DNA from 2 places in the Peribacillus sp. FW305-BF15 genome. Region 1 is predicted to be linked to the other one. Evidence: a T-box and tRNA genes for the amino acid it is inferred to sense, from the RefSeq annotation. Region 1 holds a T-box; the other holds one or more tRNA genes.

Region 1 (16,676 bases):
GCCTGGTGATTTGAAGGAAAAGGTAGATCCTTATCTAAGACCGCTGTATGACGCTCTCCATGACCTCCTGGGGATGGAACAGACGCAAAGGATGATAGAGCGCGGAACGATCGAAATAGCTCCCCTGGCTTATATGAGGGGTCGTACGCTTGAAGATGCCTTTGTCATATTGGATGAAGCCCAGAATACGACGGAAGCCCAAATGAAGATGTTCTTGACCAGGCTTGGTTTCGGATCGAAAATGGTCATTACGGGAGACCGGACCCAGATTGACCTTCCAAAAGGCATGAAGTCAGGTCTTGTCCGGGTAGAAGAGATATTGAAGAATGTTAAAGGCCTTTCCTTTGTTTATTTTGAACAAAGTGATGTAGTAAGGCATCCGCTTGTCGCTAAAATCATTACTGCTTACGAGCAGGCGAAGTCATAAGAAAAAATCCGCCATTTCAATCGGCGGATTTTTCGTGATGTGTCTAAATGACGAACTTTATGGTGGAAAAGTGGATATGAAATGACAGAACCTTTACATTTATCAATACGAAGGTGAAAATTCATATGAAAACTGTTATGATTTTACATATCTAGAATAATAAACATCATTTTTTTAGGAGGACCTTCCTTGAATCGTATCCAGAAATTTTTCACTCAAATAAAAGGGCTGTTGGTCCATCGTTTTTTTCAAGTGCTTTTGTTCATCATACTTGGTTTGTTTGCGTATGGTTTAATGTTCTCCAATGTGAAGCCGGAAAGGGTTCAGGTAGAGCTTTTTAAGCCTGCGGAACAAACGATCCGATCAACCAAGACTGTGGAAGATACCTATAAGACGGAACAGGAAAAAGAAGAGATTTCAAAACAGGTGGCGGATGTTTATTCTTTAAAAAAAGAATATGCCAAAAATAAAGTCGATCTGATTTCATCCATTTTCGATTCAGCGATTGAGGTGAATAAAGAAACGGACCCCGATGAAGATCATAAAGAAGATGAGGATAAAAAAGAGACCGTAAAGACGGATGCTCAAAAAGTTTCGATATTAAAAGAAAAATTGACTGATGAAGTGAATAAAAATATCGAGGAATCCGTTTTCCTGGCATTGGTGCAGGCGGATGAAGATGAGTTGAAAATAGCGAAGGATTCGACCATTACGGCAGTGAATAATGTGATGAGCTCCCGAATCGCTGCAAGTGACGTCGAAAATGCCAAGAAAAAGGTTGTAGAGGAATTGGGTTATATGAGCATTAGTGGCGATATGAAAAAAGCCTCCACTTCCCTTGCGCGTACGGCAATCATTCAGAATGTATTTTTCGATAAGGACAAAACCGAGGAACAGCGAAGGAAAGCGGTTGAAAGCGTGGAGCCGATCAGGATCCTTCAAGGCCAGATCATCGTTGAAGAAAATCAGTTAGTGGACAGGGATGTATATAGGCAGCTTGAACTGGCAGGCTTCTTAAATACGGAGTCCACCATTTACCCGTATATCGGCCTGCTGTTATTCATATTCCTGACTTTTGCGGCTTTTTATTATTATTTCTACTATTCCGTTTCCAAAAAGGATAACAAGTACAATCAGTTATTGATCTTCAGTCTTGTCTTTATCCTTTCAATGGCTACCATGAAAACGGTCAGCATTCTGGCAGACCTGAAAAACTCGAACTTGGAATACATTTTTCCGGGTGCCATGGCGGCGATGCTCATCAAGATATTATTGAATGATAGGTTAGCGGTAGCAATGATCATATTGTTAGGTTCGTATGGTACGATTATATTTAATGGTGATACACCTGGAAATCTGGATTTCTCGATGGGGCTTTATATCATTTTCGGGGGATTGACGGCAATCATCATCCTATCCAGGCCCAATTTCAAATCAAAGGTGCTGGTAGCGGGGCTGCTGTTGTCTTTAATCAATATGACATTTGTTTTTTCGCTCATCTTTATTATGGACAGCCATTATACTAGAATGGAGTACTTGTATTATGCTTCTGCTGCCCTAGGTTCTGGAGTGGGTGCAGCCGTTTTGACAATGGGCCTGTTACCGTTTTTCGAGGCTGGTTTCGGGATTTTATCATCGATTAAGCTTATCGAGCTCGCGAATCCCAATCATCCGTTATTGCGGAAGATCTTGATTGAGGCTCCGGGGACATATCATCATAGTGTAATGGTCGCCAATTTGGCGGAATCGGCTTGTGAAGCCATCGGCTCGAATGGCTTGCTGGCAAGGGTCGGCAGTTATTATCATGATATCGGTAAAACGAAGCGGCCGCACTTCTTCATCGAAAATCAGATGAGTGAAGAGAACCCGCATGATCGGCTGCAGCCGGAAACGAGCAGGGATGTCATCATTGCCCATGCCTTAGATGGCGGGGAGATGCTGCGCAGTCACAAATTCCCGAAAGAGATTGTGGATATTGCAGAGCAGCATCATGGGACCACATTATTGAAATTTTTCTACCATAAGGCAAAAAAACAGGATGAGTCCACACTCGAGGCTGCCTACCGATATCCCGGGCCGAGGGCGATAATGAAGGAAGTGGCCGTCATCGGCATAGCCGATAGTGTGGAAGCTGCAGTGAGGTCGATGAAGCACCCAACTCCGGAGAAGATTGAAGAGCTGGTTAGTTTCATCATTCAGGACAGGATTTCTGACGGACAATTTGATGAATGTGACATTACTATGAGAGAATTAAGTATCGTGAAGCATTCCTTATGTGAATCGCTGAATGGTATCTTCCACTCCAGGATTGAATATCCGGAGCCGGATAAATTAGGACAGAAGGTGAAAGAATGATTTTAGCTATCGATTTAATGGATGAAACGAATGAAGTAACGGAGGAAGCTCAGCAGCTTGTTGAAAGCATTCTTCAATTTGCGGCAAGAAAAGAAAACATTGAAAAAGACACCGAGCTGTCTGTTACATTTGTAGACAATGATAGGATTCGGGAAATCAATAAAGAATATCGTCATAAAGATTCAGCTACAGATGTCATTTCTTTTGCGCTTGAAGAAATGGGGGAAGATGAAGTGGAAATTGTCGGAGCGGAAATGCCCCGCATGTTAGGTGATATCATCATTTCCATTGAACGCACGAAAGAACAAGCTGATGAATATGGTCATTCATTTGACCGGGAACTTGGATTTTTAGCACTGCATGGTTTTCTTCATTTATTGGGATTCGACCACATGAATGAAGAAGATGAAAAAGTGATGTTCACAAAACAAAAGGAGATCTTGGAAGAATATGGACTTTCAAGAGAAGGATAAAAAAAAGTATCCTTTATTAAAAAGTTTCTCTTTCGCCTGTCAGGGAATTTTGGAGGCTGTTCGGACTGAACGCAATATCAAGATTCATTTCGCGTTAACGGCAATCGTCGTATTCTTTGGTTGGCACTTCTCATTGAATGGGATGGAGTGGCTTTTCATTTTGGCGGCCATAGCCGGTACGATTACGTTGGAGCTCGTTAATTCCGCGATTGAAAGGGTAGTGGACCTGGTAACGGACCAAATCCATCCGCTTGCCAAGCAGGCAAAAGATATTGCAGCCGGAGCTGTATTCATATATGCTATATTTTCTATAATAGTTGGATTGATTATCTTTTTGCCTAAGGTTGGCCTGTAGGTTGCCGAAATGGCACTCAATTTGAAAGGAAGATGTGAATTGAATACAAAAGAATTGATTGAGGAAGCTAAAAAAGCAAGGGATAAAGCTTATGTGCCTTACTCCAAGTTTAAGGTGGGGGCAGCCCTTTTAACTGCTGATGGAAAGGTCTATCATGGTTGTAATATAGAAAATGCTGCATACAGCATGTGTAATTGCGCCGAAAGGACAGCTTTATTCAGCGCTTATGCCCATGACGATAAAAAATTCACCAAACTTGCAGTCGTGGCGGATACCGATGGTCCCGTCGCTCCATGCGGGGCATGCAGGCAGGTAATTTCAGAACTGTGCGAAAAGGATATGCCGGTCGTTTTGACCAACTTACATGGGGATATAAAAGAACTAACAGTACAGGAATTGCTTCCAGGAGCTTTTTCACCGGAGGATTTAAATGGATAAACTATTTGACGATACACAAGTAAAAGGTTACAAATCAGGTTTCATTTCAATAATTGGACGACCTAATGTTGGAAAAAGTACATTTCTGAATCGGGTCATCGGCCAGAAAATCGCCATTATGAGTGATAAACCGCAAACTACAAGAAATAAGGTCCAGGGTGTACTTACGCAAAACGATTCACAAATGATTTTCATCGATACACCAGGCATTCATAAACCAAAGCATAAGCTTGGCGACTTCATGATGAAAGTGGCAACGAATACATTGAAGGAAGTCGATTTGATTCTCTTCATGATCAATGCGACTGAAGGATACGGACGCGGTGACGAGTTCATCATCGAAAAACTTCAATCCGTAAAAACGCCTGTTTTCCTGGTCGTAAACAAAATCGATGCGATGCATCCAGATGATTTACTTCCGATCATTGAAAAATATCAACAGCTTTACCCTTTTGCGGCAGTCGTTCCGATTTCTGCGCTTGAAGGAAATAATGTGGATACACTGCTTGAACAAATCAAAGAGCATCTGCCTGAAGGTCCCCAGTTCTACCCAGCTGACCAAGTGACCGACCATCCTGAACGTTTTATCATTTCCGAATTGGTCCGCGAGAAGGTACTGCACCTGACACGGGAAGAAATTCCGCATTCAGTGGCTGTTGTCATCGATTCAATTAAAAAAATGGACAATAGCGACACCATCAATGTCATGGCGACTATCGTTGTCGAACGGGATTCACAAAAAGGCATTGTCATCGGAAAGCAAGGGAAAATGCTTAAAGAAGTCGGCAGCCGTGCCAGGGTGGATATCGAAAACCTATTAGGCTCTAAAGTTTTCTTGGAACTATGGGTGAAGGTACAGAAGGATTGGCGTAACAAAGCAAGCCAGCTTCGTGATTACGGCTTCAATGAAAGCGAGTATTAATTAACAAAATTTACGCATCATGAAAGTTAGGAAAACGGTCAAGCTAATCATATGGTCGGATATTCATATTGCTAGTTAAAAATGAAAGGTGGGCTTTATATGTTGGATTTTACCTGGGAATTATTCACTGAAACAGGTAATGTGGACACCTATTTGCTGTTTAAGGAGATAGAAGTCGAAAGACAGGAAAGACACTTGGGATTGAATGATGAGCTAGCAGAAATTGATTTTCCTGTTTCATAGGTTAGCCTTGGCGAGCATGGGTGGTGTCTTGGTATGCTCCAAAAATGTGAGGGCATTGTCATAAGGCGAACTGCATATGGAGAAAACAACAAAATCATTACTATATATACCCGTGAGCTAGGGAAAATTGGCGTCATGGCGAGAGGGGCCAGTAAACCTAACAGCAGGCTTTCTGCCGTCACACAGCTTTTTTGCTCCGGGTATTTTCTTGTAACCACATCAACCGGACTCGGCAGTCTTCAGCAAGGCGAAATGGTCGATTCACTCCGTTTCATAAGGGAGGATCTTTTTGCCACCGCTTATGCTTCATATATTGTTGAATTGCTTGATAAAAGCGTCGAGGATAAGAAACCGAATCCATATTTGTATGAATTGCTTTCGCAAACCTTGCATTACATAAACGAGGAATATGACGCGGAGGTTTTGACATTCATTTTTGAAATGAAGATGCTGCCCGTCAATGGGATTAACCCAGTGCTGAATCAGTGTGCTGTATGTGGTGAAACGGAAGGGGAATTCTCCTTCTCGCTTCGGGAAGCGGGCTTTATTTGTCACCGCTGTCTGGGGAAAGATCCTTATCATTTTAAAATTTCACCTGCAGCCGTCAAATTGCTTCGGATTTTTTATTATTTAGATTTATCAAGGCTCGGAAACATTTCCGTCAAGCCTGAAACGAAAAAAGAACTGCGGAAGATCATCGATGCATATTATGAGGAATATTCCGGTCTGCTTTTGAAATCAAAAAAGTTCCTGAAACAGATTGATACGATGAAAGATATGTTTTAGGTTCTGACCTATTGACATTCCATGCTAGTTTGTATAAAATTCTAATCATCAAAATAAGAAGATTGCGTTGATGGAAAAGAGTATCTGTCATTCTCCATAAAAAGCGAACCCGGGACGGTGGAAGCCGGGATATGGATTTACAGGGAAGGGCGTTTCCGGAGCATGTTGCTTTGAAAAGAGGCCGTTTTGTTAACGGCAATTAGGGTGGAACCGCGGGTAAACTCTCGTCCCTATGCATTTCGCATAGGGACGGGAGTTTTTTGTTTGCCAAAATGTAATGGGTTTCCGACCTATAATCTAAAAGCCGTTTAAATAACCTGGAGGTGTACGATGAATATTCAAAATATGATTTTAACGTTACAAAAGCATTGGTCTGAGCAAGGCTGCATATTGATGAATGCTTATGATGTCGAGAAAGGGGCAGGTACGATGAGCCCATACACGTTCCTGAGAGCCATTGGACCGGAGCCTTGGAGCGTGGCTTACGTAGAGCCTTCCCGCCGTCCTGCTGACGGTCGTTATGGTGAGAACCCTAATCGACTGTATCAGCATCATCAGTTCCAAGTGATCATGAAGCCGTCTCCTGACAATATCCAAGAGTTGTATTTGGATTCATTACGTGCTTTAGGGATAAATCCGCTCGAGCATGATATTCGCTTTGTGGAGGACAATTGGGAAAATCCATCTCTAGGGTGTGCCGGACTCGGTTGGGAAGTGTGGCTTGATGGAATGGAAATCACGCAATTTACATATTTCCAACAGGTGGGCGGCCTTGAGTGTAAACCGGTTTCCGTGGAAATTACATACGGGATCGAACGTCTCGCCTCTTACATTCAAGATAAGGAAAACGTATTTGACCTAGAATGGACAGATGGATTCACTGTTCGCGATATATTTGGTCAGCCGGAATACGAACATTCGAAATATACGTTCGAAACCTCCGACCTTGACATGCTGTTTCAGCTTTTCACGATGTATGAAAAGGAAGCGCATCGACAAATGGAAGAAGGACTTGTACATCCTGCATATGATTATGTTTTGAAATGTTCCCATACATTTAACCTTTTGGATGCCAAAGGTGCCATCTCGGTGACGGAAAGAACGGGTTATATTGCCCGGTGCCGTAACTTAGCGCGTAAGGTTGCCAAAACCTTCTATGAAGAGCGGGAAAAATTAGGCTTCCCGATCCTGAAAGTGAAAGGGGAGAATACAAATGAGCAAGCGTGATTTGTTATTGGAGATTGGATTGGAAGAGCTGCCTGCCCGTTTTGTGACAGCATCAATGAAACAGTTGTCAGATAAAGTGCAGAAATGGCTAACGGAAAAAGCGATAGAATTCGGGACGGTTGAAGCTTTTTCCACACCAAGACGTTTGGCCGTATTGGTGAAGGACGTGGAAGAATCCCAAAAGGATATCGAAGAAGAGGCAAAAGGTCCGGCCAAAAAAATCGCGTTGGACAGCGAAGGCAACTGGTCTAAAGCAGCATTGGGATTCGTCAGGGGTCAAGGCATGACTTCAGAGGACATATATTTTAAAGAACTCAAGGGTGTTGAATATGTCCATGTGAATAAATTCATAAAAGGACAGCAGACCGTTCAGCTTTTATCTGAGCTTGCTGAAATCATCAGCGGCATGACGTTCCCGAAAAATATGCGCTGGGCCAATCAGGAGCTCCGCTTCGTCCGTCCGATTAAATGGCTGATTGCCTTATTTGGCAATGAAATAGTGCCATTCAGCATTGCTGATGTGGAAACGGGCCGTGAAACAAAAGGACATCGTTTCTTAGGCAATAGCGCCATCATCGAGCAGCCGGAACGGTACGAAGATACGCTGACAGAACAATTTGTAATGGCAGATCCAGATAAACGCCGGCAAGTTATATTGGATCAGATTAAAGAGCTTGAGCAGGAGAAAGGCTGGATCATCCCTGTCGATGAAGATCTGCTTGAAGAGGTAAATAATTTGGTAGAGTATCCAACGGTGTTATTTGGACATTTTGAAGAAGAATTCCTTGAGCTTCCTGCTGAGGTACTTATCACATCAATGAAGGAACACCAACGTTATTTCCCTGTTAAAGATCAAGAAGGGAACCTGCTTGCTTACTTTGTAACCGTGCGCAACGGCGATGACCGCCATTTGGATAAGGTTTCTAAAGGTAATGAAAAAGTATTGCGTGCCCGCTTATCGGATGCAGCATTTTTCTATAAAGAAGATCAGAAAAAAGAGATTTCGGATGCTTTGAAAAAGCTTGACAGCATCGTTTATCATGAAGAAATCGGTACATTGGCCGAGAAAACTGCCCGGGTAACTGAAGTGACCGGTGCTCTTGCGGATGCTTTGAATTTAAAGGCGGAAAAAGAAATGGCGCTTCGTACAGCGGCAATTGCCAAGTTCGATTTGGTAAGTAATATGGTTTATGAATTCCCTGAATTGCAAGGGTATATGGGTGAAAAATATGCTCTCTTAAAAGGGGAAGCCAAAGAAGTGGCCGCGGCTATCAATGAACATTATATGCCAAGGCATGCGGATGATGCTGTACCGCCTTCAGTCATTGGCGCGGTTGTGAGTTTGGCTGAAAAAATTGATACATTGTCTTCGTTCTTCGCTATTGGCGTCATCCCGACAGGTTCCCAGGATCCTTACGCATTAAGAAGGCAGGCGAGCGGTGTCGTCCAAATTCTAGCTGAGAAGAAATGGAATATTTCATTAGAGGAGCTTATTGTTTTAGGTCTTAAAGGACCGGAATCAAAAGGTATCTTAAAACGTGATCTTGAAGAAGTTAAAGCGGATATGTTCACATTCTTTAAAGCACGTGTCAAACACATGCTTCAAGAACAGCAAATCCGTTACGATTTGATTGACGCAGTTTTGTTCAATGAGATCGGTTATATCCACTCAATCGTGGAACGTGCACATGTATTGGATGCGAAAAAAGAAGAAGCAGGCTTTAAGGAAAGCCTGGAAGCTTTAAGCCGGGTCATGAACATTGCCGTAAAATGTGACAATCAGGTGACAGTCGACCCTGCTGCCTTTGAAAATGATCAAGAAAATGCGTTATATGTAAAATATCAAAAAGTGGCAATGCGTTATATGGAATCTAAAGATGAGAATGATCGGTTTGAAGAGCTTGTTTCGCTTCAATCGGAAATAGAGTCATATTTCGAGAATACAATGGTCATGGCAGAGGATGAAGCAATCCGCAACAACCGTTTATCCTTAATGAAGGAAATCAGTGATTTGGTTGCAGGTTTTGCTGCCATGAATAAAATCATCCTTACATGATCGAAAGGATGTATGGAATCGGAAACCCTTTGAATATGGGTTTCCGATTTCTTAAAAAGATAAATGGTCAATAAATAGGACAAAAATGCCCTAATTAAATTATTTAGTATATAATTATTAAATGAATAACTTTTGTTACTTTACTCTGCGAAAGCAGTGGGGTGGTGATTATAATCCAATTGAATAAGCGTCAGGAACAAATTTTACAAATTGTAAAAGAAAACGGACCGATTACTGGAGAACATATTGCGGATAGATTGAACCTTACCAGGGCGACACTTCGCCCGGATTTAGCGATTTTAACGATGGCAGGTTTTCTTGATGCCCGGCCAAGAGTGGGGTATTTCTATACAGGCAGGTCAGGGACACAGCTTTTGACAGATAGCCTTAACCATCTTTATGTACGGGACTACCAATCGATACCTGTCGTCGTTGACGAGGGCATTTCCGTATACGATGCAATCGTCATGATGTTTTTAGAAGATGTCGGAACAATGTTCGTCGTCGATAAGCATGCATTGCTTGTTGGTGTCTTATCAAGGAAAGACTTATTGCGTGCGAGTATTGGGAAACAAGAGCTTAACTCCATTCCAGTCAATATCATCATGACTAGGATGCCCAATATTACAATGTGTTCAAAAGAAGACCTTTTGATTGATGTTGCCAAAAAACTGATTGATAAACAAATCGACTCATTACCGGTCGTCAAAGACACAGAAAAGGGCTATGAAGTAATTGGAAGGATTACAAAAACCAATATTACGAAAGCATTCGTAGCTTTGGCTGATGAAGGCTATTAGGGGGCTTGCAAAAGGAATGACGGAGAATATGAACGGTTCTATTATATATGTTGTATCGGATTCAGTAGGAGAAACAGCGGAATTGGTCACAAAAGCCGCTGCAAGCCAGTTCTCGGGATCTGCTTTTTCCATAAAGAGAATTCCGTATATTGAAGATGAACAAAACGTGGATGAAGTGATATCACTGGCTAAGTTGGATGGGGCAATCATTGCTTATACTCTGGTGAAGCCAGCAATTAGAGCGTATATGAAAGCACAGGTCGAGAAAGAAAACCTGGCTGCTTATGACATTTTAGGGCCGCTCATGGACATCCTTCAGGAAAGGGCTCCAAAAGGGCCGCTTAATGAACCTGGTCTGGTAAGAAAGCTGGATGATGACTATTTCAAGCGTGTGGAAGCCATTGAATTTGCTGTAAAATATGATGATGGACGTGACCCTCGCGGCATTTTACGTGCAGACATCGTCCTTGTGGGTGTTTCACGCACTTCCAAAACGCCATTATCACAATATTTAGCCCACAAACGCTATAAAGTGGCGAACGTACCTTTAGTGCCTGAAGTGGAACCGCCAGAAGAGCTGTTCCTGGTACCTCCTGAAAAATGCATTGGTTTAAAGATCAGCCCGGAAAAGCTGAACCATATTCGTAAAGAACGATTAAAGTCACTTGGGCTCAATGATCATGCCATTTACGCAAATGTGGAGCGCATAAAAGAAGAATTGACATACTTTGATAAAATCATATCAAGGCTGAATTGTCCTATCATTGATGTAACCAATAAAGCTGTTGAAGAAACAGCCAATTTAATCATCAATATCCTTCAAAACAAAAACCGTTGATCCTTAAATTAAGGCAAATCAAAATGTGAGCTAGACACTCTATGTGTCAGCTCACATTTTAATGCCAAGGTCAAATAAGGGATTAATAAGAATAAATTCAAAATAATTACATAAAATTCCTCTTAGTTTCCTCGTGCAAATCCATTGATTTGCATGAAAACACATTCGGGATTTAAATGTTGGCATCTTCTAATCAAATAGACTATAATAAAAAATTGTGAGAAAAAAGTAATCTTAAGGTTTAGACTTAATTAATAAGGAATAAACTAAAGGTTAATGAGATGTCAAGGTTTTTATCATAAAAATAATTCGACATGTTCCGTATAATTCAGGAAGGGCTGGTCTTTTTCAAGGCAAATGAGGTGCTTTCACTTGCATAAACAGGTATTCTTTGAAGGATAATGTTTGCTCTTTTAGAGGGAACGCTTTGAATCATGCTGGAAATTCACCATATCTTCATAAAGTTTAGGGGAGAAAAAGGATTATGCAGAAAGATGTAGAATTAGAAGGTATGAATAATAAACCTACGATACACGTCGATGCCGATGCATGCCCGGTGAAAGACGAAATCCTTCATTGTGCAAGTTTGCACGAAATTGAAGTCTGTTTTGTTGCATCATATAAAAATATGATGAATAACCCTGAAGGTAAATGGGTATATGTCGATGCAGACAAAGAAGCGGCAGATCTTTATATAGTAAACTCAGTAAAAAAGGGTGATATTGTCGTTACTGCAGATATTGGTTTGGCTGGGACACTGCTTCCTAAAAACGTTTATGTCCTTTCGCCAAGGGGAAAAGAATACACGGAAGAGAATATTTTCATGCTTTTGGATATGCGTTATCAGTCGGCGAAACTCCGCAGGCAGGGTAAGCATACGAAAGGGCCGAAAGCATTCACAAAGGAAGATCGTGCATGTTTTACAAATAAACTTATGAAAACATTGTCGAACTTTGCAGGGAATTAGGAAACAGTATCGAATAAGAAACTATCACCAATATTGCAAGGTGGAAAAATGATAAATGGCCGTATAGAAGATGAGAAAATTAATCAAATTCGTGAAGCTGTTGACATTGTTGATTTAATTGGGGAGTATGTCCAGCTGAAGAAGCAGGGGCGCAATTACTTTGGCCTATGTCCTTTTCATGGTGAAAACTCGCCCTCGTTTTCCGTTTCAACGGAAAAACAAATCTTTCACTGTTTCGGTTGCGGGGCAGGCGGAAATATTTTTACCTTCTTAATGGATATAGAAGGCTACAGCTTTGTGGAATCTGCAAAAGTTTTAGCTGAAAAAGGAAATGTTCCTTTGGAAGTTGAAATCAATAAGGATTCCAAGCGTTCCAACATGCCGGCAGGCGCTCAGCAAATGGTTGAAGCCCATGACCTGCTGAGGAAGTTTTATCATCATCTCCTCGTTAATACGAAAGAGGGGCAGGATGCTCTCGAATATTTACTTAAACGAGGGTTTACTGAAGAGACGATAGAAAAGTTCCAAATTGGCTACTCCTTGGATTCATGGGACTTCGTGTCCAAGTTTCTTTTAAAACGCGGGTTTCCAGCGGAATACATGGAGCAGGCAGGGCTTATTATTTTCAGGGAAAAAGACGAGTCATATTTTGACCGTTTCAGAAATAGAGTCATGTTTCCAATTATGGATCATCAAGGAAATACGATTGCGTTTTCAGGAAGAGCAATGGGGGACGATGAGCCCAAATATTTGAATAGTCCTGAAACGCCAATCTTTAATAAAAGTAAAACTTTATATAATTTCCATCATGCAAGACCACACATACGAAAGAAAGAACAAGCAGTCATTTTTGAAGGCTTTGCCGATTGCATTTCAGCAGTTGGCGCAGGTGTGGAGAATGCGGTCGCTACAATGGGCACTGCCCTGACGGACCAACATATCCAGCTTTTAAAAAGAAATACTGACCAGATACTTATTTGCTACGATTCGGACTCAGCGGGATTGAACGCTGCCAATCGTGCAGTCAATATGCTACAGGACCATGAGTTTTCCGTGAAAGTCGCTCTCATGCCTGATAACCTGGACCCCGATGACTACATAAAGGAATTCGGTGAAAAAAGCTTTGTTTCTGAAGTAATAGGGGCCAGTTTAACCTACATGGCATTCAAAATGCATTATTTGCGTCGAGGGAAAAATGTAAATAATGAAGGAGATCGAATTCAATATATCGAAGAAGTCCTTAAAGAAATTTCGCGATTGCCCAATGCAGTGGAGAGGGATCATTATCTCCGGCAGCTATCCTCTGAATTTTCCCTTTCATTGGATGCGCTGGAACAGCAGCAGCGTCAGGTGTTCTTTACGGAACGCAAGAAGGGGACATTGCCGCAGCCAGCAGCCCAAAAGAAAATGGCCCTGCAATATGAGCATAAGTTAAAACCTGCTCACCATAATGCTGAAACGAAGTTGATTGCCCATATGCTGAAAAGCAGGGATATGACTTTCAAAATTCAGCAGTTGCTTGGGCAAACGGTCTTTCATGTAGATGAACATCAGGCAATCATCACCTATTTATATGCGTTCTATGAAGATGGACACGAACCGGATACAAGCTTTTTCCTTACTTATTTACCGGATCCAAACTTGAGAAGGATCGTTTCGGAAATAGAAATGATGTCAGTGAATGAGGAAGTTACCGATAAAGAACTGACCGATTGTATAAATCAAGTGTTGAAATATGAAAAGTTGTTAAAGATAAAAGAAAAACAAGTTGAAGAAAAAGATGCAGTTAGACGAAGTGATTATGTCACTGCTGCACAAATTGCCATGGAAATCATTAAATTGCGTAAAATGTTGTAGTCGTTTAGGTGTAAGTCCTGGAAGGAGGGGAACTAATGGCTGAAAAACCAGCACGTTCCAAACAAGTTGATAATGAATTTAGCCTTGAACAGGTGAAAGAAAAACTACTAGAGCTAGGTAAAAAACGAGGCTCTTTGACTTTAGAAAAAATCGCTGAAATGATTGGCGGTTTTGAGTTGGATTCCGATCAAATGGATGAGTTCTATGAGGTGTTAGCAGAAAACGGCGTCGAAATACTCACTGATGGTGAGGAAGACGAAGATGAAGATGATCCAGATGAGAAGAAACTTGCAAAAGAAGAAGAGTTTGACTTAAATGATTTAAGTGTTCCTCCTGGCGTGAAAATTAATGACCCAGTACGCATGTATTTAAAGGAAATTGGCCGGGTCGACCTTTTATCTGCAGAAGAGGAAATCTCTTTGGCGACGAGAATTGAAGATGGAGATGAAGAAGCGAAACGCCGTTTGGCAGAAGCTAACCTACGTCTTGTTGTCAGTATCGCCAAGCGTTATGTCGGACGCGGAATGCTTTTCCTTGATTTGATTCAGGAAGGTAATATGGGACTTATCAAAGCTGTGGAAAAATTTGATTACCGCAAGGGATTCAAATTCAGTACGTATGCAACATGGTGGATTCGCCAAGCGATAACCCGTGCCATTGCCGACCAAGCAAGAACGATCCGGATACCGGTGCATATGGTGGAAACCATCAATAAATTGATTCGTGTCCAAAGACAGCTTCTTCAGGATTTAGGACGTGAACCTTCACCGGAAGAAATTGCGGAGGATATGGACCTGACTCCCGAAAAAGTTCGTGAAATCTTGAAAATAGCTCAGGAGCCTGTTTCATTGGAAACGCCAATAGGTGAAGAAGACGATTCACATTTAGGTGATTTCATTGAAGATCAGGATGCGACTTCCCCATCGGAGCATGCAGCATATGAACTATTGAAAGAACAGCTTGAAGACGTATTGGATACTCTTACTGACCGTGAAGAGAACGTCTTGAGACTCCGCTTTGGACTTGATGATGGCCGTACCCGTACTCTTGAAGAGGTAGGTAAAGTGTTTGGGGTCACCCGCGAGCGTATCCGTCAAATCGAAGCGAAGGCGCTGCGTAAACTGAGACATCCAAGCCGAAGCAAACGATTGAAAGATTTCCTTGAATAGAATATATGCCCTTAACAGAGCCCTCTTTGAATGCCCAGCGTTCGGGAGCGGCTCTTTTTTTTCAATTCCGATGTAAAAATATCCTAATCAGAACAATGGTTATCTGTTTTTCCGTATAAAGGAAAAAGATTTAAAAGCTTAGCCGTTAAAAAGAAGATCATCATGAGGATGTGAGATTCATGGATGAAATGAGAAAGAAAATCATCATTCAAGAAATAAACTCCTGGAGGGAAAGTCGTATGCTTCCGGAGCAATATTGTAATTACCTGCTTGCATTATACGGTCAAGGCGAAATTCCGCCATCAAAATCGAATGAAACCGCGAGCAAAAAAAACGACATCTTTTTCGGGGTGTTGAATGGAACTTTTTTTGCATTTATTGTATTTTTGAATTATTTTACTGAAATAACCATAAGAATGCAAATGCTTATGACAACAATTTCAATACTTGTCTTTGGGCTGGCAGTCCGCCGCTTAAAAGGCAGGAAAATCATTTTTCAGATGGCGTTGATGGGGATGGTACTATCATTGCTTTTATTAACTGTCAGTTTGGCGGAATTCATGGCACCCGGCAAAGCGAGTATCCTTTATATTTTCTTATTCATTAATTGCGGACTCTGGATTTTATTGGGCTATAAGCTGAAGCTGCTCCATTTTTCCATAGCGGGAAGCCTTGGAGCACTGGTCACTCTTTATTTTTTAATAATATAATTCAAGGACACTCCAGCGGTTTTAAATAATGATTTTTGGGTATTATGAAACATATGTAAGAAAAAGTAAAAATGTTTGGAAATATACATAAGTTTTTGACAATTTTAAGAAATTATATAATATCTTCTATTTTTGGGCTTTTACTTGAAACTCTTTTCAAGTAAAATAATATATAGCTGTTTGTATATAATATTAAATATGGTAAGTTTAGGTTCTACATAGGGGAGGAAATACTATGAAGCGCAATCCAGTAATGCCTTTTATTATTATCATGGTTTTTGGTATTGGACTTATGTTTTTACTTTCGTTTAAAGGTTTGGGTGATGCCAAAGATCTTGCCAAGGAAAAAGAGGGCGGCGGAAAGACAGAAGAAACAGAAAGTGCCTCAGCATCACCTGAGGACATTTATAAGCAAAACTGTATCTCTTGTCATGGTGACGCCTATCAAGGCGGTGTCGGGCCTGCTCTAAAAGGAGTTGGCGATCGCCTTTCGGTGGACGAGGTTAAAAACGTGATCACTAATGGACGAGGTGCAATGCCACCAGGTTTAGTCGAAGAACAGAACATTGACGCCATGGCCAAATATATTCATGGACTGAAATAAGTCATGAAACTGACTCAAGAAATCGTTGGAAAGCGAACTTTTTGAGTCAGTTTTTCATTTTTCGGAGAAGGAAGATTCCAGATTGCAGTTTTTCTTTGCCCATATATAGAAAGAACCCTTTTTCTCCTTTCTGTAATTTTTCGATTGAACTTGGTATAATCGAATGGGAAAGTAATTATAGCAAGACATTATTTGAATTAAGAGAGTTGATAAATATGAATCATGAAAAACTATCGATGAGATTAGAACGTGTTGCCATACATATACCAAAAGGAAGCATCCTGGCAGACATAGGATCAGACCATGCTTACTTGCCGTGCTATGCGGTGACTAACGGCTTGTGTGTCAGCGCCATAGCAGGTGAGGTTGTAGAAGGACCCTATCAGTCAGCACGCAAGCAAGTGGCAATGACGGGTCTTGGAGACAAGATAGAGGTCCGTAAAGGAGAT
Region 2 (16,676 bases), on a different contig from region 1:
CCCCAGCCTCTAAACATGAATAAAAATAAGAAAGATACGCCTAGATTAAAAAACATGGCTTGACGCGGGATACCATAAAGAGGATGCAGTTTTCCAAACACGCTTGGTAAATATTTATTCTTTTCCATTCCATAAAGCATTCGTGACGTTGTCGCCGTGTATGTTATTCCTGTCCCTGAAGGAGAAATAAAAGCATCTACGTATAGTAAAATAACCAACCAGTTTATGCCTAAAACAATTGCTAAGTCAGCAAACGGTGAATTGAAATTCAAATGTTGCCATCCATTCACAATCATGGACGGGTCAACGGCTCCAATAAATGCAACCTGTAATAGAACGTAGATGACCGTTGCAATTAAAATGGAGCCAATTACTGCAATTGGGATCGAACGTCCAGGATTCTTTGCCTCACCTGCCATGTTAATTGGACTTTGAAAACCGTTAAATGCAAAGATGATACCAGAAGTTGCTACAGCAGTAAGTACACTTGCCCATCCATTAGGAGCGATACTTCCTGCAGATGTAAAATTGGATGCATGAAACCCGGCAAATAAAAGTGAGCCAATCGTAAGTCCAGGAATAATAACCTTAAAGACTGTAATGAATGAATTAGCTTTCGAAAACAAACTGACTGTCCAGTAATTTAATAAAAAGTAGACGATCAGCAATACAGAGGCAATTGCCAAGCCTCCCCCAGTAAGACTTCCATTTTCTACTAAACCATGTGTCCACCGTGCCCATTCCCATGGCCATGAGCTCATATATTGAACAGAAGCAATCGCTTCAACTGGAATTACGGAAACGATTGCAATCCAGTTTGCCCAGCCTGCAATAAACCCTAAAAAAGAACCATGTGAATACTGCGTGTATTTTACCATTCCCCCAGCTTCAGGAAACATAGACCCTAATTCACTGTAAGATAGTGCGATAAATAAAATAACAACCATCCCGATAATCCAAGAAATAATGGCAGCGGGTCCTGCAATCTGTGCCGCTCTCCAAGCTCCGAATAACCAACCTGAGCCAATAATTGACCCGAGTCCCACCATCATTAACGAAAATGTTCCCATCTTTCGCTGCATATTATTCATACATTTTTCACCATGCTTTCTAAAATTATTCTTTACGTTTAAAAGTAACTGGATTAATGATTCGTGTAGTGCGCCCAATTACATCTTAAAGTAATTGCTGCATTTACATCACCTCTTGTAAAAGTTTGAAAATTGATGAGGAAACCTTAAGGGTCTCCCCTTATTGCTTCTATTAATTACACCGGAACCAAATTTTTCTGCATTTCAGAAAATGCTTAAATCCCATTCTTGTGCCATTTGTTTCAATAACAGACTACCTGCTACGCTATTCCCATATTCATCGATGGCTGGTCCATAAATACCAATGCCACATCCATCTTGAAAAGGCATTTCGCTTCTGGCACTTGGAGGAACTAGTGCCAGAATCCCGCCAGATACTCCGCTTTTGGCCGGCACCCCAATAAAAGCCGCAAATTTCCCCGAAGCATTGTACATACCGCAAGTAAGCATTAATGCTTTGGCCAGCTTAGCCAATTTTTTAGGGATTACTTGTTCTTTACGAACGGGATGGTAACCATCTTGAGCAAGAATCAGTCCAAGGAGGGCTATGTCTTCTGTGGTCACTTCTATGGAACATTGCATGAGGTAAACCTCTAAAGCTTCCTCTACTTCCGATTCCAAATAATTCGTCTCTTTCAAATAGTGAGCCAAAGCTCTATTTCTATGAGAGGTTAACCACTCAGATTGATACACTTCCTCATTGATTGTCGGGCGCTTCCCTAACAAATTTTCAAATAGCTCATAGAGAAATTCCAATTTATTTTGTGAAGAATCCCCTGGGAGAAGCGAAGCTACTGTAATCGCCCCTGCATTTATCATAGGATTGAACGGCTTTCCCGGCTTATGCATTTCTAAACGAATAATTGAATTGAAAGCATCCCCAGTCGGTTCCACATCGACCCTCTCTAACACATAAGAAATGCCGCGACCCAAACATGCGGCTATAAAGCTAAGCACTTTTGAAATACTTTGCAGCGTGAAAGGAACTTCCCAATCCCCTGACTTGATCATTGTTCCACCCGGCTCCAGTATGGTAATGCCCAATTGCGATAAATGTGCATTTCTCAATGCCGGTATATAATTAGCGGTTTGTCCTTCAATAGCAAAGGATCTGTAATATGCTACCCATTCATCTAAGTCGGATTTTCTTTGACTATTAACGTGAATGTCATACTCTTTTGACAATTCTTCAATCACATTCTTCCACCTCTTCAGTTGTTGTATCATTATATTTTCAATATGAGCGTTTTACCGAATGCCATTACTAGATTCGATGAAAAAATAATGAATATTCTAAAAATTGTTAAGCGCTTTCAAAAATTTCTTTCTGCTTAATTTTAAATTGGGAACTACATAATCATACAAAAACCTACAAAATCTAAAAAATAAAAATCCACTAAAAAAACGTGATCATCTCACATGTCCCGTTACCATTTTTTGTGGATAGAAAAACAATTTGGTTTTGCCATAATTGATTATAAGCCGTTCTATTCAGGAAAAAGTAAGCGTTGTATTGAAGCCGATGAAACTGTATACTGATTTTTTAAACAAATTAGGAGGTGACGACTTGTATCTCAGTACGTTAATGAAAAAAGAGGTCTATGTCCTTGCTTTGATGTTGTTAACTGTGCCATTAGCAGGCGAATTGAGTTTTTATCCTTTCAATGAAACGTTTCGGGTAAGTTTTGGTGTGCCTGCATTTTTCTTCTTTTTACTATTATTACAAAAAACGCCTGCCATATTTTCGGGCATCTTGACAGGAACAATGGTTGTGATATTTCGCATTCTAATCGACTTTTTCATGCAGGATAATTTCTCCTGGATTTCCGCATTTCACGCTCATTATCCTAGTTTTTTCTTTTATTTTACCTATTCCGTTCTATTCTATTTTGCGAAAATCAACCGCTTTCAAAGCCGAACTTTGATTATTGGATTTATTGGTCTCATTATCGAAATATTGTCCGACTCCGTAGAATTAATCTTTCAATATATTGTGTTGGAAACAACGATTACGTTTGGTTCACTAAATGAGATGATCGTGATCGCATTCGGCCACAGTTTTATCGTTTTGAGCTTTTTTAATATGATGAAACTTTATGAAGCACAATCAAGGGAGAGGCAAATCAGAAAACAAAATGAACATATGCTGATGCTCATTTCCAATTTATACGAGGAAACGATTCATTTAAAAAAAACATTAAAAAATGCTGAGAATATTACAAAGAAATCATATGATTTGTATCGCGAATTAAAAGCATTGGAAAAACGGGAAAAGCTACTTCATGATCTTACAGAGCCATATAGTCAAAAAGCATTACGCATCGCTGGTGAAATGCATGAAGTCAAGAAAGATAATCAACGGATTTTTGCTGGTCTCTCCAAATTGATCTCCAATGAGAGTTTTAAAGATTATATGAATGCTGCTGAACTTTTTTATTTAATTATCCGAATTAATGAAAAATATGCCTTATCATTAGGAAAGGACATTCAATTTGAATACTCATTGGAAGGAAAAAACGATTCACCTTATCATGTATATACCGTGTTATCTCTTTTCAATAATTTAGTCGCCAATGCAGTGGAAGCAATTAAAGAAAAGGGAATCGTCCGTTTAAGTTTGTTTGAAATTAGTGACAATGTAGAATTTAAAGTTGCTGATACCGGACCTGGAATTCCTCAAAAATACCAGACTGTCATATTCAAACCTGGTTTTACATCAAAGTATGATCAGTTCGGGACACCTTCAACAGGGATTGGACTCTCATATGTTAAAGAAGTCGTGAAAGAACTGGGAGGGGAAATCCTATTTGAGAATAGTTTTAATGGCGCTGTTTTTTCAATAAAGTTACCAATCCAGAAGTTGATTCAGAAAGGGTGATTCCATGCGTTTTTTTATAACAGATGATGATTGTGCCATACGTTCAAACTTAAGCCAAATTATAGAAAACGAAGATTTAGGTGAAGTGGTGGAGGAAGCGGAAGATGGCAGTCTATTAGAAGGGCATATTTTGAATTTAAAACAAATTGATATATTATTTATTGATTTATTAATGCCCATCCGGGATGGTATTGAGACACTTCGTCATATAAAAAGTACATTTAACGGGAAAATAATAATGATTTCGCAGGTTGAATCCAAGGAGTTGATTGGCGAGGCTTACTCGCTCGGAATTGATTATTATATTACTAAACCAATCAATCGGATTGAGATATTGACAGTCATTCGAAAAGTCATGGAACGCATCCATTTAGAAAGATCGATCACTAATATCCAAGCCTCTTTAAATAGTGTATTGAACTTTGAACAGCCAAAAGTTGATAATTCCAATAGTTTTAATGAAAAAAGTATACGGGAGGTGGGTGAATTCCTTTTATCGGAATTAGGGGTCGTTGGAGAAAATGGCGCAAAAGATTTAATGGAAATGCTTCAGTATTTATTTATGTATGAACGGACTTTTACTTTTGGAAAGCAATTCCCCACCCTTAAAGAAATCTTTGTAGAAATCACCAAAAAAAAGCTCGGAACAGCAGCTTTGCCGGTTGATATCAATCGTGAAATAAAAGCTGCCGAACAGAGAATACGCAGAACGATTAACCATTCGTTAAATCATTTCGCTTCGCTAGGTTTAACGGATTTTTCGAATCCGAAGTTTGAAAATTACGCTTCCAAATTTTTTGATTTCACAGTCGTTCGCCAAAAGATGAAAGAACTGCAAAATGATTCAAAAATCGTTCTTACACCTACCCGGGTAAATACAAAAAAGTTTATTCAAGTATTTTATTTCGAAGCGAAACGATTGAATCCTGATGAAATAAATAGATATAGATAATACATGATTAAATACGAAAAATTACGGAAGAACCAAAAAAACATAAAATCCCCTGAATGATTTCAAGGGATTTTAACAATATCTTATTTTTTCAACAATAAATACATGAAATAAGGTGCACCGATCAATGCAACCATGATACCTGCGGGAATCCCCTCGGGTTCAATTATATTTCGGCCTATCGTATCGGCAAGCAGCAATAGCCATCCACCGATTAAAATGGCAACCGGAATGAATAGTTGATTTCGAGGTCCTACCAAGGATTTTGCTATATGCGGGGACATAAGTCCAATGAATGCAATTCCGCCTGTAACAGAAACGGCAGCCGCTGCCAGTGCCACAGCCGTGATCAGCAGTACGATCCGCTCCTTTTCAATCGATACACCGACCCCAATTGCGACCGGTTCACTTAAACCAAGCAGATTCAAACGATTTGCTTTATATAAGGTGAATGGAATGAGGATGACTAACCATGGAATGATTGCCCAAATGAAAGGCCAATCCGTGCCCCATATATTTCCTGCCAACCATTTTGCGATGAAATCGACCTTCGCTCGTTCCGCTGACGAAATGAGGACAATCATCAGGCCTGAAAGCGCCATTGAAAAACCTACGCCGATCAACACTAACCGGACGGGTTCAAGTCCACTCTTCCTCTTGTATGAGAGGATATATATTAAACAGGCCGTCAGTAACGCTCCGATAAAACCAACAAGCGGAACCATATAAACAAAAGAACCAGCGTCAAGAGGGAAAAACAGAAAGAATGCGGCAATGGCAACACCTGCTCCTGAGTTGATCCCGATGATTCCGGGATCGGCTAAATCATTACGCGTGATCCCTTGTAGAATGGCTCCCGACAGTGCAAGGGCCATGCCTGCTAAAAGGGTGATGATGATACGCGGTAAGCGGACGGAAAATAATATGAATTCCTCTTTAAACGTCCCTTGCCCGAAGAGCGTTGGAAACAGTCGTCCTATAGAAAGATTGGAATATCCCGAACACGTCCCTATAATGATCGTAATGATGATGAGTGCACTCAATGCACCTATTATCCAACGCTGTTTTTTGACTAAAGCTGACTGGATCATGAAAATGCTTTACCTCCTTTACGCACGATTAGGAGGAAGAAAGGTAAACCTATCATCGCAACAACCGCTACCACAGGTGTTTCATATGGAGAATTGATCGTACGGCCGATCGTATCGGCAAGCAGCATGAAGGTGGCTCCCAAAATCGCAGACATAGGGAGGATGAATCGATAATCCGTACCCACGATAGCCCGAACGATATGTGGGACCATTAACCCGATGAACACCATATTTCCGACAAGCGCAACGGCAGCCCCTGCCAGGAGAATGATGACCACGAAGAGAACCGCCTTTATTTGTGTTGTCTTTTGTCCTAAGCCTACGGCCACTTCTTCACTTAAGCTAAGTATGGTGAGCTGTCTGGAAAAGATAAGGGAAATCAGGATTCCTATTAGAATGAACGGAACGATTACACGAAGCTGCTCCCATGAAGTTCCGATATTCCCGCCAGCTGTCCACATCGATACATCTTTTGATACCTTGAAATATATGCCGACCCCTTGCGAAACGGCAAATAGGAATGCAGAGACTGCAGCACCAGCCAATACGATCCGCAAAGGTGAAAATCCTCCCTTTTTCATCGCACCGATTCCGAAAACCATGGTTGCCCCGACAGCGGAACCTATAAAACACGCAATCATGATCCCTAAATTATTAGCATTTGGAATGAATGCCAAAGTGATGGCGAGACCTGCATTGGCTCCTGCCGTCAATCCAAGCAACCCGGGATCGGCAAGTGGATTTCTTGTCATTCCCTGCATGATGGCCCCAGAAACGGCAAGGGCTGCACCCACAAAGATTGCCCCCACTTCACGAGGGAAGCGGATTTCCCGAATGATTGAAATCTTTTCACCGACAGCATTTGATGTCAGTGCTTGCCAGACGTCTTTAACGGTAACATCAGCCGCACCAAATGCCATTGAAATAATGAACATGCCTATAAAGGCGACGATCGCTATGATCAGTTTACTTATAAATGGGATGAAACGTTGATTTTCATTAGTCATCTGTCTCTCTCATTTCTTTTTTTATAGAATAAAAGGAGAGGAATTGGAATCCCTCTCCCTCGCAGTATTATTTTCCAAGAAAACTTTTGGAAAAGAAGTCTAATTGGTAATCTAATGTGATTGGATCATTGAAGTAGAATTTTTTTGCATCCGCTTCATACAGTTTATTGTTTTTAACGGCAGGTATGTTTTTAAACGTGTCAGTTTGTTGGAATGAATTGTCCTGATCTTTGTTATTGCTCAAAATCACATAATCACCTGCATAGTCTTTAAGGACTTCTAATGATAAGGCAAAGTAACCATCTTTCAGTGCCACTTCTTTTACCTTTTCAGGCATACCCAATTTCATTTCTTGATAAAGGATTTCCGTTCCACGTCCCCAATTATCACCGTATACATAGAACTGTTTGTCAAACTTTTCGAAAACGGAAACGGTAGCATCTTCTCCAATTTTGGCTTTAATTTCATCACCAGTTGTTTTTGCCCGTTTTTTGAAATCATCCACCCATGCTTGAGCTTCTTTTTCTTTATTCAAAAGTTTACCGATTTCTACATGTTGTGTTAAATAGTCAACTTTTCCGTATGTATAAGTTACGGTTGGAGCAATTTCCTTTAATTTATCGACATTTTTAATCGTCGATAAACCAATGATTAAATCCGGATTCAACTCGATGATCTTTTCCAGGTTTTCGTCCGTCACTTCTTCCACATCTTTTAACTCTTTAAAATTCGGGTTCATTTTAGACCAGGAATCAACCCCTACAAGGTTAACATCCAAAGCCATTACGTTACCTGCGAAAGATGATAGTACTAAAACACGCTGAGGATCTGCGGGAACTTCAACAGGACCATTTTCAGATTGATAGGTGATGGTACCTGATTTTTCTTTTTTGGAAGCGGAGCTTTTTTCTTTTTCGGCTGACTCGTTACCACAAGCGCTAATAATTAACACTAACAGCAGTATAAACGGAAACATTATCTTTTTCATTTGTTGTCAAATCTCCTTTTAGTAAGTTGTATGTGCTGCACATTGGTTTGTTCGTTCGTTGATCTCGTCCGATTACCGCATCAATATGGAATACTTCCTTAAGAACTTCATGAGTGATGACTTCTTCACAATCTCCTGCTTTGACTATTTCCCCGTCCTTTAAGGCAATGATATAGTCGGCAAAGCGAGCAGCTTGGTTTAAATCATGAAGAACCATGACAATTGTACGTCCCTGTTCTACATTCAGCCTCTGTAATAATTCCAGAACCTCCAGCTGATGGGCCATATCCAAATAGGTGGTCGGCTCATCAAGGAAGATGATTTCCGTTTCCTGGGCAAGGGCCATCGCAATCCAAACACGCTGGCGCTGACCTCCTGAAAGAGCATCCACGGGACGGAACTTGAAGTCTTTCGTGCCGGTCACTTCAAGTGCCCAATCAATCACATCATAGTCTTTCTGGGTCAGGCGCCCAAAACCTTTTTGATAGGGAAAGCGCCCATATGATACGAGCTCCCCAACCGTCAAACCGCTTGCACTCTCGGGTGTCTGCGGAAGTATGGCCATTTTTCTTGCAAGGATCTTAGTGCTTTCTTTTGAGATATTAACCCCATCTAAAACAACCGTACCTGATTGATTTGGAATGATTCTGGTGATCGCTTTCAAAAGTGTCGATTTCCCACATCCATTTGAACCGATGATCGTTGTGATTTTTTTATCTGGTATTTCCACACTGAGATCTTTTACAATTAAACGTTCACCATAACCAATATTCAAATTCTCTGTATATAGGCGAACCATTTTTTAACCTCCATTTACTGAAAAAAATAGGTAAGTAAAAATTCAAATGAAAATGATTATCATTATCCATTACTTAATTACTATAATTCTATCTAAATATATTGTCAATGGTAATTTCATGGTCATATAAGAAGAATTTCTGACAGGATTTTTGGGGCCGGTCCGTATTACCGACTGACAATGAAAACAATAAAGATCCCGGAGACGTTCCCGGGATCTTTACTGTTTGCCTCATACTCAGCACTTTGGCAAGAATATTCCTAATAGGCCATTTTCATTAATCAATGTTTCTTAAATCCTTGCTTCTCAACATAATCCTTCATGTACAGCCTGCTTTTCTTTCCAAGCATTCCTGCCATTTGCCCGGTCCAGGTGTCCTTTCGTTTACCTTTAGTCCGAAGCTCATAATAACTGGAAATCGTTTCATTATACTCTTCAAGTTGTCCGATGAACTCTTGCTTATCCTCCTGATATCCATTTTCATGATAAATGTTGGACAACGGCAAACGCGGCTTTTTATCCGAACGGTTTTTCGGATATCCGACCGCTAGAGCGAATAATGGTATAACACGATGCGGTATATTCAAAATCGCTGACACTTCCGGGAGATTATTGCGGATCCCGCCTATATAGCAAATGCCTAGATCCATCGATTCTGCCGCCAATGCTGCATTTTGGGCCGCTAGAGCCGCGTCAATACAGGCAACCATGAATTTCTCGGTACTTTCAATCGATTCGGACAGGTCCGTGTTTTCCATTTCGGAAACCATATCCTGACGATATAAATCGGCGCAAAAGACGAATAGATGTCCATTCTTCTCTACATATGACTGTGGTCCGGCAAGTTCGGCAAGCTTGGCTTTCTTTTCCGGGTCGGTTACCCCTATGATTGAATACGCTTGAATATAACTTGAAGTCGATGCAGCTTGGGCACATTCCACAATCGTATTGATTTGCTCCCCAGACAATAACTTGTCCTCAAAGGAACGAATGGAACGGTGATCTAAAATCCTCTCAATAATGTTATTCAATGCTCCCACCCCTAAAGAATATGTAAAGTATCCATCATCGGGGCTAAAATGCCCCCGATGACAGTATTGATGAAACTTAACCTTTTGTTTTCAAATCCAATTCACGGTAATTTTGCTGTCTAAGTGCTTCATAAACCAAGATGGCTGCCGTATTCGACAGATTAAGGGAACGTACTTTATCCGTCATTGGAATCCGCAGGCACCGATCCATATTTTCTTGGATCAGATCTTTCGGGAGACCCGTCGTTTCACGGCCAAAAATGAAGAATATCTCACTTTCTTGATCACTGTAATCGAAGCTGGAATGCGGCTGCTCCCCAAATTTCGTCAAGTAATAAAATTCGCCGCCGGCGTTTCTTTCAAAAAACTCTTCTAACGAATCATAATAATGGATCTTTACATTCTCCCAGTAATCGAGCCCGGCCCGTTTGAGCTGTTTGTCATCCGTCGAGAAACCGAGCGGGCGAATGAGATGTAAAGACGTATCCGTCCCTGCACATGTTCTTGCGATATTTCCTGTATTTGCTGGAATCTGTGGTTGATATAAAACTACATGTATTGACACTTCATTTTCACCTCTAGTTTGAACTTCACCTTAATTATAGCATTAAACAAAAAAGACTAAAAACCTATCACCCTCCATCCAAAATCACAAAGAATTTATAAACGATGTTCGGTGTATATCTTGTTGAATCCTCATACGTCCAATATCGGTGACGGCTGTTCATCGTATGTGCATTCACAAGCGGCATCCCGTCCTGATCCTTCGCCGTTACAATCAAGTTATGGTCAAACCGTCCGTCCCCTTCGAAATCTATGCAGAGGATATCGCCCAAATTCAATTCCTTGGCCGACTCCACCTGCTTTGTCCTGATGGCATTCCCGGCTTTAAGCAGATGATATAAAGAATGAGCTGTCGTCCATGTATAACTCCAGCTTTTCCCCCTTATCCACCAGCCCTTATTTTTATTTGGCGCCCCCCACATCGGTATTCCCCCTGCATGTAAACATTGTGAAATGTAATTCGTACAATCATCGGTGAATTTATAATAAGCCGGATTGAATTCATTCCACCAACGCTCGGCATATTGAACGGCCTTCATTCGATCATACCTATATGCGAGACGATCTGCGCCTGGATCACATTTTGGCGGTGCCTCTTCGGTTTCAAAGCTGGGAATCAACTCATTTTCATCCACTATATACCCATTTCGAAACCGTGCCTCCCTTTCTTCCATTTCTTCTTCTATATAAAATGAATCTTCCTGTTTCAATAAATATTGCAGATGGACATGATAGGTCAGGACTGTATCCCTGTCTTCCTTTCTCTTCGAATGTACCTTGCCTGCCGCATTCACCCGAACAATTTCGGCGGCGCGGTTCCTCAACATTTTCTTCTTCAAATGTAACTTCCTTTCACCCCGTTCCAGATCATCTGAAGTATAGAACTCCACTCTTTCTTGTAAAAGGCGTTGCAATTGTTCCCTCAAGTTCATGCCCTCCTTCTTACCATCTATGCTAATGTGTATGTACGAGGGCATGGACAAAAACACAACTTCATAAATGTGGGAGTTTCAATCCTTAACCATAATGAAACTTTTTATAAAGATTTTCCTTGAAGGAACCGGAATATCTTAAGCAAAGGCTGTTTTCACATACTTTGTTGCTATTTACCAAGTAGTGCGGTGTGGTTGATTTCCCCTCCAGATGCTCGCTTTCCGCGGGGCGGGCGGTGAGCCTCCTCGGCGTAAACGCCTGTGGGGTCTCACCTGTCCCGCTGCTCCCGCAGGAGTCTCGCACTTCCGCTCCAATCAACCTTAAATAGTTTCGTTTTAAAAACAACCAATCTTTACGAAAAGAGCCTAAGCAAAAAAGCCGCCCCGTTATATTTACGAGGCGGCTGCATTTTAAATATTATTTTGTTTCCAAGGTAAACTGCAGTCCTTTCTCAATTTCCGCCAATACCTCTTCATCCTTTTCCTTCATTCGTGCTTCTTCCAATGCGGAAACAGCCTGCTCCCGGCCAATTTTCCCAACTGCCCAGGCCGCCGTCCCCCTGATGACAGGTCGCGGATCATTCTTCATGACCTGTATCAATAGAGGCAATGCCGTTTCATCTTTGAAATGGGCCAATGCTAAAATGGCATTTCGTTGGATTGGTTTTTTACCGCGCCAAGAGCCAGATACATGGCCGTATGTCTCTTTGAAGTCCCGATTTGAAATTGTAAGCAGGGGTTTTAACAGCGGTTTCGCCAGCTCGGGATCGGGTTCCATTTCTTCATGAAAATGAAAATCCATTCCTTTGTTTTTCGGACAAACGGTCTGGCATGTATCACATCCATACAAACGATTGCCTATTTTCGTCCTGAACTCATCCGGAAGGAAACCTTTTGTCTGTGTCAAGAACGCAATGCAACGCTTGGAATTTAGCTGCCCGCCCTGAACGAGCGCTCCAGTCGGGCAAACATCGACACATTTATTGCATGTCCCGCATTGATCTTCCATCGGTTGATCCGGTTCAAATGGCAGGTTGGTGATCATATCTCCCAAGTATACATAAGACCCGAACTCCGGTGTGATGATCATACTGTTTTTTGCACTCCAGCCAATACCTGCACGCTCAGCCACTGCCCTATCTGATAACTCACCCGTATCAACCATGGACTTCATCATTGCCCCGGGCACTTTATCTTTAATGAAATTCTCAAGTAACTGCAATTTATTACGAAGAACGGTATGATAATCCGTTCCCCAAGACGCCCGGCAAAAGATCCCGCGGCGTTCACTTTTTGTACTTTGCGGAGCATCCTTCAATTTCGAAGGATAAGCAAGCGCAATCGAAATGATGGATTGCGGTTTATCGAATATCAATTCAGGCCTTACCCTTTTTTCTATATCGTCTTCTTCAAACCCTGACTGGTAATCCAGTTCCTGTTGACGTATCAGCCGACCTTTCAGTTCGGTGAAAGCCGTAGCCGAAGTAAAGCCGATTTTATCGATGCCGATTTCCTTACTATATAAAATCACTTCTTGCTTGAATGAGTTCATATCCATATTAATCACCTACGTTCATTCAGTATTCCCATTGAAGCTTGAATCCATTTCAAACCATTGCTATCTATGATAAACTAATTGCAATCATTTTTGGAGGTGAAACGGTTGGAAATTACCGTATCAGCTAATCTTAGCAGTAAAATCCCTGAATTTAAAGTCGGGGTCATTACATATGAAAACATCGAAGTCGGTCCCTCCCCGCAAATGGTGAAAGGAAGACTTCAACTATTTCAGGAAGCTCTTTTCTTCGACCTTGAAGAAAAGGAATTGACCGACTTTTCCGGCATTAAAGTGTGGCGGGAAATTTTCAAGGCTACAGGAACAAACCCGTCACGGTATCGTCCCTCCGTGGAAGCCCTATACCGCCGCGTGAAAAAACAGAATTACTTGACGCCCATCCATTCGGCCATCGATTTGAATAACTTCTTCTCACTGTTATATGAAGTTCCGATCGGCATTTATGATGCTGAAAAATTAACGGGAGACATCTCGATCAAGATTGGCGAGGGGGCAGATGGGTATGACGGTTTGAACGGCCGCTTCAATTCCATGGAAAATATGATTACCTCAGCCGATCATGCTGGCGCATTCGGAAGTCCCTACGTTGATTCAGAACGCACGAAAGTCACTGAGGAAACGAAAAAAGCCATCCAAATCATTTATTTACAACCCAATACTTCAACCACGGAAGCAAATCAGCTAACGAAATCCTTGATGGATATGTTCCTTGAAATCCACGGTGGTGAAGGGACTTACTCGATTATGGAAGGATAATTACGGAAATAAACCCTTTCCACAATCGGAAGGGGTTTTTTCATTATTGTTCCGCTTAATAAAACCAGTGAAAAAGGTTCTTAAAAATTTCTTTTCAGTCGATTCCAGAAATCTGCTCCCTTTCCGCCGACTGTCTGCCAAGCCTCCTCGACGTAAACGTCTCCGGGGTCTCGGCTAGCCAGTTACTCGGCAGGAGTGTCGCATATTTCTTCCATCCTTTAAGGATTAATGTAAAAAACCTCAAGGATCACATCGTCTTAAACTTGGTTCGGGATGTCCAGCCTACGGTTTTTTTCTTAATATTTCATTCCAGTCGATTCCTGAAATCCACTCCCTTTCCGCCGACTGTCTGCCAAGTCTCCTCGACGTAAACGTCTTCGGGGTCCCGGATGAAGGATGAATCAAAAATTTTTCGGGTATGACTACTGTATTACCGCTTCGATAAATGCAGGGAATTTGGACAATAAAAAAATCCCACTGTAAACAGTAGAATTCTTGTAATAATATTAAAACGCAAAGCTTCGTTCTCCAGGTAACGAAACCCTACGTTATGAGTATGTATTGGAGCGGGTGAAGGGAATCGAACCCTCATCATCAGCTTGGAAGGCTGAGGTTTTACCACTAAACTACACCCGCATATTCTTGTAGAAGTTTGTCGAATTACCAATCAACAAAATTAATTATATAGTTTAATGTGAAAAAATGCAACAGGTTTTTAAAAAAAATTAATAATTAGCGTATTGTAACGTTAATATATTCATTCACTCTAGTAAGTATGTTAAAAAGTCCTCTGATTCAGAGAACTTTTTTCATCCTATATGATGATTTAAGACCAAATGACTTCCATTAAACGCGGATAAACCTGCTGTGCCGTTTCAAGCAGCATGATTAACTTCCTGAACGCCAGATCCGGTACGATATCCCCCTCAATGGAGTATGAATAACGAATCGAAATGGTCCCATTTTCTTCATACAGCTTGGAATACCTGAAATTAGCATTAAATTCATTCAACAGTGTATGTACATCCTGTTTCTTTTCGGGGTTCTTCAACTCGGCGACATTAAAGCAAAATAAGTCCGCCACATTTTCATCTTGATTGAAAGCAAATACTAAAAGGACCTTCCACCCGTCCTTTAACTTTTGCTCGGCTCTAAAAAAGGTGGTGCCATCTTCATTCAACTCATTCATATAGATTTTCTCACTAGTTAAAAAATCACGAAATTTAGCAACGTTTGACATGGTTCATCACCTTTCTGTTTATAAGTCCATTTTATAATGAAAACAAGCATTTTTACAGACTTTTCTATTATCCTGCCAATTTCCTCCTATTAACAGGGGCGACCTTAAAAGGAAGGAAGTCATATATGAACTCCCTTCCTGGATTGATTATCCAGTTGCTTCTCCGCAAAACTGAAGCGCTACTTGCAGGTCCAAAATTCCCTGGCGGATTTTTGAGTATCCTTCCATTTCAGGAACTTCTTTATTCGTAAGTGGTCGACCTTTATCTGCCGCTATCGATGGCTTATCCTTCAAATGGTTTAAGAGATACTACTAATATATTTTACTAGAAAGGAAATCGGCCTTTTCCCGATTGAATATCGAAAAAAGGCCGATTTTGTTATAGCTGCTTAAAAATCACATCGAAGAACCTTCCTCAGCTATATTTCCATAAAACTTATAGTTGAGCGAATTCGGGTTCCGCAACTTTTACAAGCTGTTTTCCGAGGTTCGTTCCTTTAAACAGACCTAAAAATGCATCCGGTGTGTTTTCGAACCCTTCAATAATCGTTTCTTCATACTTCAGCTTTCCTTCTTGAAGCCACTTACCTAATTCGGTAGCACCCTCCTGGAATCTAGCAGCATAATTTCCAACTGTGAAACCTTTCATTAGTGCACTGGTTTTGATCATTGCCGATTGCAGACGCGGTCCTAGATCTTTTCCTTCCGCGTTATATGAGGAAATCGCCCCGCATAATGGAATTCGGGCATTCGCATTCAAAAGTGTAAAAACAGCATCGGACACCTCGCCGCCCACATTATCGAAATAAATATCGACTCCATCAGGAACAGCATTGGCTAAATCTGTCGCAAAACTATCACTTTTATAATTTACGGCTCCATCAAACCCGAGCTCTTTCGTTAAGTACTCAAGTTTTTCATCCGAACCAGCGATGCCAACAACCTTCGCACCTTTAATCTTAGCAATTTGTCCGACTACTGAACCAACTGCTCCAGCTGCTCCTGAAACGACTACCGTTTCACCTTCTTGAGGTTTACCAATATCAAGCAAACCAAAATAAGCAGTTAAACCGGTCATTCCAAGAATCCCCAAATGAGTTGTGACCGGAGCCACCTTGGGATCAATCACACGGATTTCCTTTTCAGTGACAACTGTGTATTCTGCCCAGTCGATATTCCCAACAACGACATCCCCTTGTTTGAAGGAATTCGATTTCGACTCAACAACTTCAGCAACAACGCCCCCCGTGATGACCTTATTCAATTCAAATGGAGCTATATATGATTTGGTATCTTGCATTCTGCCACGCATGTATGGATCGACAGATAAATATAGTGTACGTACTAAAATCTCATTATCCTTCGGTGTGGGAACTTCACTCTCAACAAAGTTAAAATCCCCTTTCGAAGGCATACCTTTCGGGCGATTTGCCAGGGTGATTATTTGTTGTTTGGTTTGTGTCATCATTGTTCCTCCTTGGTTTGAATACGTAATTTCGAAAAGAAGCGTATCACTGATGAAGTTCATAGGTCAAAGAATATGATTGGCTATTGCTTCCATAACACTATTTATGTATCCTTTCCTGAAAACCTCAAACTTGCTACAGCCTATTATGTCCCATTTTTTTCATTTTAATAAACGTTTCGCTCACCAGAAAAATTTAACGGCCTTTCCCCGATTGGATACCGGGAAAAGGCCGCAGCTTGAAATACTCTTTTTTTATTTTCCGTTACAGGGCTACTTCCCCTTCTTCTTATGAACTATTTCATG

Evidence for each region. A T-box is a leader RNA that pairs with one kind of tRNA and senses whether it is charged. The one in region 1 lies ahead of glyQ (glycine--tRNA ligase subunit alpha), so its partner is inferred to be a tRNA-Gly.
Region 2: it has a tRNA-Gly gene. The T-box ahead of glyQ (glycine--tRNA ligase subunit alpha) is inferred to sense a tRNA for this amino acid. The anticodon was not compared.

The regions. Positions count from the first base shown of each region.
Region 1 covers NZ_JBYSYV010000007.1:168,556-185,231, forward strand. The annotation lists gene AC3WLU_RS09550 (PhoH family protein) at 1-427, shown strand, start outside; gene AC3WLU_RS09555 (HD family phosphohydrolase) at 617-2,782, shown strand; gene ybeY (rRNA maturation RNase YbeY) at 2,779-3,255, shown strand; gene AC3WLU_RS09565 (diacylglycerol kinase family protein) at 3,233-3,610, shown strand; gene AC3WLU_RS09570 (cytidine deaminase) at 3,650-4,048, shown strand; gene era (GTPase Era) at 4,041-4,970, shown strand; gene AC3WLU_RS09580 (YqzL family protein) at 5,070-5,213, shown strand; gene recO (DNA repair protein RecO) at 5,247-5,999, shown strand; T-box leader at 6,058-6,234, shown strand; gene glyQ (glycine--tRNA ligase subunit alpha) at 6,330-7,226, shown strand; gene glyS (glycine--tRNA ligase subunit beta) at 7,213-9,282, shown strand; gene ccpN (transcriptional regulator CcpN) at 9,444-10,082, shown strand; gene AC3WLU_RS09605 (pyruvate, water dikinase regulatory protein) at 10,111-10,920, shown strand; gene AC3WLU_RS09610 (YaiI/YqxD family protein) at 11,432-11,887, shown strand; gene dnaG (DNA primase) at 11,939-13,744, shown strand; gene rpoD (RNA polymerase sigma factor RpoD) at 13,780-14,913, shown strand; gene AC3WLU_RS09625 (hypothetical protein) at 15,093-15,623, shown strand; gene cccA (cytochrome c550) at 15,859-16,227, shown strand; gene AC3WLU_RS09635 (tRNA (adenine(22)-N(1))-methyltransferase) at 16,443-16,676, shown strand, end outside.
Region 2 covers NZ_JBYSYV010000014.1:7,932-24,607, forward strand. The annotation lists gene aimA (glutamate/serine transporter AimA) at 1-1,091, opposite strand, end outside; gene AC3WLU_RS15840 (glutaminase) at 1,296-2,285, opposite strand; gene AC3WLU_RS15845 (sensor histidine kinase) at 2,707-3,969, shown strand; gene AC3WLU_RS15850 (response regulator) at 3,974-4,921, shown strand; gene AC3WLU_RS15855 (FecCD family ABC transporter permease) at 5,005-6,012, opposite strand; gene AC3WLU_RS15860 (FecCD family ABC transporter permease) at 6,009-7,019, opposite strand; gene AC3WLU_RS15865 (iron-hydroxamate ABC transporter substrate-binding protein) at 7,087-8,007, opposite strand; gene AC3WLU_RS15870 (ABC transporter ATP-binding protein) at 7,958-8,806, opposite strand; gene nfsA (oxygen-insensitive NADPH nitroreductase) at 9,088-9,837, opposite strand; gene trmL (tRNA (uridine(34)/cytosine(34)/5-carboxymethylaminomethyluridine(34)-2'-O)-methyltransferase TrmL) at 9,914-10,402, opposite strand; gene AC3WLU_RS15885 (amidase domain-containing protein) at 10,470-11,327, opposite strand; gene queG (tRNA epoxyqueuosine(34) reductase QueG) at 11,752-12,891, opposite strand; gene AC3WLU_RS15895 (B3/B4 domain-containing protein) at 12,997-13,665, shown strand; tRNA gene AC3WLU_RS15900 (tRNA-Gly) at 14,228-14,301, opposite strand; gene AC3WLU_RS15905 (YbjN domain-containing protein) at 14,492-14,905, opposite strand; gene AC3WLU_RS15910 (NADP-dependent oxidoreductase) at 15,342-16,370, opposite strand.